2 linked regions of the Thermoleptolyngbya sichuanensis A183 genome follow. The main gene of each other region encodes a partner of the protein of the gene in region 2 in a complex. Links are inferred from orthologs where the notes say so. Each region holds a gene or a part of one and is shown on either strand. Other genes may lie near its edges.

The links.
Region 1: the proteins of HPC62_RS16770 (region 2) and ureC are in contact, whole or in part, in a crystal structure (PDB 6ZO0), measured with the Sporosarcina pasteurii proteins. The link is inferred for Thermoleptolyngbya sichuanensis A183 from one-to-one orthologs. Residues at the interface, in WP_115364121.1 of Sporosarcina pasteurii: Val2, Pro3, Gly4, Glu5, Tyr6, Arg7, Val8, Ala9, Glu10, Gly11, Glu12, Ile13, Glu14, Ile15, Asn16, Arg19, Gly37, Ser38, His39, Ile40, Arg60, Asn62, Ile63, Pro64, Ser65, Gly66, Thr67, Leu84, Gly85, Gly86; in WP_115362090.1 of Sporosarcina pasteurii: Met1, Lys2, Ile3, Asn4, Arg5, Gln6, Tyr8, Ala9, Tyr12, Gly13, Pro14, Thr15, Val16, Gly17, Asp18, Gln19, Val20, Arg21, Ala23, Asp24, Asp26, Trp28, Thr37, Tyr38, Gly39, Asp40, Glu41, Asn43, Gly47, Lys48.

Annotation. Positions count from the first base shown.
Region 1 is NZ_CP053661.1:2,104,497-2,107,781, forward strand. What follows is about bases 253-3,216. They hold ureC (urease subunit alpha), read right to left. Parts: upstream 2,608-3,216; coding sequence 898-2,607; downstream 253-897. Other genes in these bases: HPC62_RS08840 (hypothetical protein), read right to left, coding at 253-533; HPC62_RS08850 (VOC family protein), read left to right, coding at 3,016-3,216. Outside these bases: more of HPC62_RS08840, read right to left, coding at 90-252; more of HPC62_RS08850, read left to right, coding at 3,217-3,285.
Region 2 is NZ_CP053661.1:4,029,123-4,032,148, forward strand. What follows is about bases 159-2,863. They hold HPC62_RS16770 (urease subunit beta), read right to left. Parts: upstream 1,813-2,863; coding sequence 1,504-1,812; downstream 159-1,503. Other genes in these bases: HPC62_RS16760 (beta strand repeat-containing protein), read left to right, coding at 159-961; HPC62_RS16765 (hypothetical protein), read left to right, coding at 1,230-1,406; ureA (urease subunit gamma), read right to left, coding at 1,900-2,202; tilS (tRNA lysidine(34) synthetase TilS), read right to left, coding at 2,380-2,863. Also shown: more of HPC62_RS16760, read left to right, coding at 1-158; more of tilS, read right to left, coding at 2,864-3,026.

The sequences.
Region 1 (3,285 bases), 1.9 Mb from region 2 along the record:
ATCATCCTCCTCAAATCATCCTCCTCAACCGGGTGACGTTGAGACGACTGCCCAGTTTTGCAGCCAGTTTTGCAAGCTAGTTCTGCACGCTAGTTCTGCACAATTGTCAGGCTGAAGGGATGGCGGCTGCCTCGCTCTAGATCGCCGACGAATACCGAGTAATTGCCACGCTCCCAGGCCCCCGACGCTTCGATCACGCCATTAGACAAGTTGGTGGCGCGGGCACAGCCCTTGACGCTGCCATCGGCTCCCAAAATCAGCAGCGTGGGGCGGCCACCACCCTCGACGCGAAACCGCAGCGAGGTAAAGGCCTCGGTAACGCGCACGGTCTGCACGGGGCGATCGCTCACAAAGCCGCAACTGCTAGCCTGCGACCCGCCAGAAGTGCCGCTAATCACCTGCTCTCCTTGCAGCGGTGTGGTGACCTGGGCCATCGCCGCTAGCGACATAGCCAGCACGCCCAGCGCGGCCGTGGGCACAATCTGCCAGTTGATATGAAATCTGCTCTTTTGAAAGGCTGCTTTACGTGTCATGTTCCTATCTACTCCCCATACGCTCCGCGAGAGGGGCGATCGCCACTGAATTAATTTCGGGATTGATTTCGGGGCCACCCTGCTTCCCAGCTTTCTTCCAAACCCGTCCGAAATCCGTCATCCTCTGCCCAAAGCCCAACGGGTGAATCATGGGTAAATCATGATCGATCCGTCGCTTCGGCAATTCCAGTAACCAGCGCGAGCCCACCTGCTCGATGATTTGATCGTGTCATTTATTTTTGAGGACTAGCCAAATCCTATGACAGTTCCTCAAGTGCCCGGTGGGATAGGCCACTTCTTCAACTGACCTATGCAAATGACCGATTCGGCAATCGGGAATATGAAGCTGAATGGCTCAACTTGCTTAAAACAGGAAATAGCGCTGGGCCATCGGCAGCACGGTGGCAGGTTCGCAGGTCAGCAGTTCCCCATCGGCGCGGACTTCGTAGGTTTCGGGATCGACCTCAATGCGCGGCGTGTAGTCATTCAGCTTCAGATCTTTTTTGGTCACCTGGCGAATGTTGGACACGGGCAACACTTCGCGCTGGAGCTTCAGCATTTCGGGGATGCCGTTTTGCACACCAGCCTTAGACAGAAAGGTAAAGGACGTGTTAGCGATCGCCCCTCCATAGCTGGCAAACATCGGCCGCATGTGAACAGGCTGCGGCGTGGGGATGCTGGCGTTGGCATCGCCCATCTGCGCCCAGGCAATCAGTCCGCCCTTGATGACTAGCTCTGGCTTCACGCCAAAGAAAGCGGGTCGCCACAGACAGAGGTCGGCAATTTTGCCCACTTCCACCGAGCCAACGTAATCAGAAATGCCGTGAACGATAGCCGGATTGATCGTGTACTTGGCCACGTAGCGCTTGGCGCGGAAGTTGTCGTTGCGCTCGGAATCCTGCAACAGTGGACCCCGCTGCACCTTCATTTTGTGCCCCGTTTGCCAGGTGCGAGTGATCACTTCGCCGATGCGGCCCATGGCCTGCGAGTCGGACGAGATAATGCTGAAGGCTCCCAGGTCGTGCAAAATATCCTCAGCGGCAATGGTTTCCCGACGGATGCGCGACTCGGCGAAGGCCACGTCTTCGGGGATGCCGCGATCGAGGTGGTGGCACACCATTAGCATATCCAGGTGTTCCTCCAGCGTGTTCACCGTGTAGGGGCGGGTGGGGTTGGTGGAGGAGGGCAGCACGTTCAGTTCGCCGCAGACTTTGATAATATCTGGCGCGTGGCCGCCGCCCGCGCCTTCGGTGTGGTAGGTGTGGATGCAGCGCCCCTTAAAGGCGGCGAGGGTGTCTTCCACAAAGCCCGCTTCGTTTAGCGTGTCGGTATGGATGGCAACCTGCACATCGTATTCTTCAGCCACGCTAAGGCAGGTGTCGATCGCCGCTGGGGCTGTGCCCCAGTCTTCGTGCAGCTTTAGCCCAATGGCTCCGGCTTCCACCTGTTCCCGCAGTCCTTCTGGCTTGGCGCTGTTGCCTTTGCCCAAGAAGCCCAGGTTCATCGGAAAGGCTTCTGCTGCTTCTAGCATTCGGTGAATATTCCATGCGCCGGGAGTGCAAGTCGTGGCGTTGGTGCCGGAGGCCGGGCCGGTGCCGCCGCCGATCATGGTGGTAATGCCAGAGGCGATCGCCACTTCGATCTGCTGCGGACAGATGAAGTGAATGTGCGAGTCGATGCCGCCCGCTGTGAGGATCATGCCTTCTCCGGCGATCGCCTCCGTTGAGGGCCCAATCACAATCGTCACGTTGTCCTGAATGTAAGGATTGCCCGCCTTGCCAATGCCAACGATGCGCCCGTCCTTGATGCCCACATCGGCTTTGACAATGCCCCACCAGTCCAAAATCAGCGCATTGGTAATTACCGCATCCACTGCACCATCTTCGCGGGAAATGGGCGATTGCCCCATGCCGTCGCGGATCACCTTGCCGCCGCCAAATTTCACCTCGTCGCCGTAGGTGGTAAAGTCTTGCTCGACTTCGATAATCAGTTCGGTATCGGCCAGACGGACGCGATCGCCCACGGTTGGGCCAAAGGTTTCCGCATAGGCGCGGCGATCCATGCGATAGCTCATAGCTGGAGTTTGGGGGTCAGGAGTCAAGGGATAGCGTTGCTGCTTGAAGATGAAAGGCAGCAAAATCAACCCTCTTCTTTTAACTCGCAGAATGTAGCACGGGGCGTAGCCAAACAGACCAATTGGCGGCAAAAGTTAAGCTTTTTAACGGCGATCGCCCCAGGAACTCGTACTTCTGTACTATTCATGCCTCTGTACTGTTAAGTTACCCTCTGACTGTACTAACAATCCCTCCACCTCCCCAGCGTCCCCTTAGAGCTAATTTATGAAGCAAATCTTAAGAAGCCTGAAACTCTTGGCATGTGTGGCTTTGAGGTCATGTTTGCCCAGGAAAAGCGGTTTCTCGGAAATCCTTGATTAACAAGGCTTTCAGGCTCCTTTACAAATTAGCTCTTAGCGCTCCCTATCATGGACACTCCCAGCATCCTCTCTCACGTTTCCCTGGGCACGAACCAGTTCGAGCAGGCTGTCGCTTTCTATGACCAGGTGCTACCAACGCTGGGCTGCCGCAAGATTGAGGAATTTCCCGGCGCTGCGGCCTACGGCAAGCTGTTTCCCGAATTTTGGATTCAGACCCCGTTCAATGAGCAGCCTGCTTCCACAGGCAACGGGGTGCATGTCGCCTTCATCGCGGCAAGCAAGGAGGCAGTTCATGCTTTCTATGAGGCAGCGATCGCC
Region 2 (3,026 bases):
AGCGGGAAATCTGACCCTAGCGACTCGCTCCGCAACGCTAGAAAACCAGGGCAACATCGTCGCCAATACCAACTCTGGTGTGGGCGGCAACCTGAGCCTGACGGCGCAAGACTATCTCTTGCTGCGGCGCAACAGCCAGATCAGCACTTCGGCGGGCATTGCAGGGCAGGGGGGCGATGGCGGCAACATCACGCTGCAAGCAGATTTCATTCTGTCGGTGCTGACGGAGAACAATGACATCACGGCCAATGCCTTTACGGGCGATGGTGGCGCGGTCAATATTTTTACCAGGGGCATTACGGGCATTCTGCCGCAGCCGCAACTCACGCCCCAGAGCGACATTACGGCAACCTCCGAGCGGGGCAACAGCGGCACGATTACCATTACCACGCCGCCTAGCACCGATCCGACGCAGGGTGTAACCGAGTTGCCTGCTGCACCCGTGGATGCGTCGCGGCTGATTGCCCAGCGGTGTGCGGCCAGTTCGGCGATCGCCGCCGATCGCAGCGCCTTCGTAGCCACAGGTCGCGGCGGTCTGCCCCCCGGCCCCAATCATGCGTTCGATCTCCCATCGGTTCGGGTTCCCTGGGCAGAGTCCGCGCCGGCCAGCAGCATGAACGCACCGATTCATGCCCGCCCTCCGGCACAGGCAGCGGCTCTGGATGCTGCCAATCTGGATGCTGCCAATCGGGACGCTGCTAATAATCAGGATGCTGCCAGCTTACACACCGCCAATCTGACGGTCTTGCCCCCGCCCGATGACCCAGATTCCCGAACCTCGCCGCTGACCTTGCGAGAGCCATCGGATGCTGCCTTGTCGGTAGCGTCCAGGCCGCTGCAAGAAGCGCGGGGCTGGCGGCAGACCGCAACGGGCGAAGTGATTCTGCTGGCGAACCTGCCGGAACCATCGAGGTTTCAGGATGTTCAGCCGTTGCCGCCGGGATGCGCTGCACCGGGCTAGGGAACGGTGCTGGGGTTCACGCAGAAAGTTGGGGAAACTGGGGTGGGGCGATCGCCCGTCCTGCCTGATCTCTGGGATATCCGTAAAACCGAACCGCTTCAACCCCAAAGCCGCGAATTAGACTGGAGAAAAGGTTTCTTGTGGTGTTGTAATCCTTAGCAGGGATCGCGTTGATGCAATTCAGGTCAAGCGCAATCCGGGTTTACGTTCGTTCGTTCAACGTCCTAAGTTATTGTCCTAAGTTATTGAGCATTATTGAGAGGTCAAGATGAGCCTTTTTACGTTTCTTGCGCTGGTGATTTACATCGGGGGCGCGTGGAAATTTTGGACCGGGTTTAACCGCACGAATTTCAACCAAAATCGTCTGATGCTGACGCTATTCTGGCCGGTGATGCTGTTCAATGCATCCTATCGGCAGAACTTCAGACGGGCGCTGAAGGGCTAATCCAGAAATGGGCGAATTCAGCCCAGTTTCGCCCCAATTTCGCCCCAATATTCGACCCAGTTTCGACCCAATTTCGACCGGGCACAAACGGGCCGTTCTAATCCAGCGGCCCGTTTATTTGTGCATTCAGCCCATAGACCTGACGGCTGCCCACCAGCGCCACTAGCGTCACTTCTTTTTCGTCGCCCGGTTCAAAGCGCACTGCCGTTCCTGCGGGAATGTCTAGCCGCATTCCCCGCGCCTGGTTGCGGTCAAACGAGAGCGCTGCGTTCACCTCAAAAAAGTGGAAATGGGAGCCGACCTGGATGGGGCGATCGCCCGTATTTGCCACCATCAGCGTCACCGTCGGACGGCCCGCGTTGAGTTCGATGTCGCCAGGTTCGATGAAGAGTTCGCCAGGAATCATGGGCAGGAGTTGTGGGGTTGGGATAGCAGGGCGCGATGGATGAGAGCGATGAAGCGGTGCCACCACTTCATCCACCCTCATCGAGCATTATCGAATCGGATCATGCACGGTCACTAGCTTCGTCCCGTCGGGGAAGGTCGCTTCGACTTGTACTTCGTGAAGCATTTCGGCGATGCCGTCCATCACGTCGCTGCGGCTGAGGAGGGTGGTGCCGTAGGTCATCAGATCGGCGACGGTGCGCCCTTCCCGTGCGCCTTCCAGGATGGCGGCGGAAATGTAGGCAACAGATTCGGGATAGTTGAGCTTCAGGCCTTTGGCTTTGCGGCGCTCGGCCAGCAGGGCGGCAGTAAAGATGAGGAGTTTGTCTTTTTCCTGGGGAGTCAATTGCATGGTGTGGGCGATCGCAGCGTCAGCATCATCAAAAGCATCGGATCATCGGGCAGCAGCGCGGGTCAGGGGGATGCGGGCATAACCAGGCTCCACCTAGCAGACCAGCGCCCAGCCCAGCCAGATTCTACGGCATTATACGCAATCTAAACCGCGAGAAATTGTTTATTTCTTTGCGGTTTATTGCTTTGCGCGGTTGGCAGGATCAACGAGTTCGATCCAGTCTCCAGCGACACGGGCGATCGCCCCACCAGCAAACGGATCGGTTTGGCTGCGGTTGGGTGCGTCGAGCAGGGCCAGCAGTTTTTCCACTGGCTCAAAGCCGGGGGCTTCCGGCAGATGGCGGGCGAGAAACTGGCGCAGGGCGCGGCGCTGGAGAGCGAGGGGCGCAATTTGCAGCGTGGGTCGATGGAGTTGGGGATGTTCGTCTGGCGGGGCGGCGGGTGGCAGTGCCCGGTGCAGCAGATCGGCAGCGGCTGATTCCAGGTAGTCCACGTCGGCGCGGAGCAGTTCGGCGGTGTGGGCCAGAGCCGCCTCTGCCTGGGGATTCAAGTGCGCTTTCAGGGCGGGCAAGATGTCCTGGCGGATGCGGTTGCGGGGATGGCGCAAATCCTGATTGGTGCTGTCTTCCCACACGCGCAAGCCCCGCGACTGGCAAAACTCGGCGGTTTCTACCCGGCGCACGTCCAGCAGCGGCCGCACCAGCGCCACGCCGGGGCACAGTTCGCGCCGCCAGGTGAGGGATTGCAGTCCGTCGGCTCCGCTGCCGCGCACCAGGTTATACAGCAGCGTTTCGGCGCGATCGCTCATTGTGTGGCCGGTTGCAA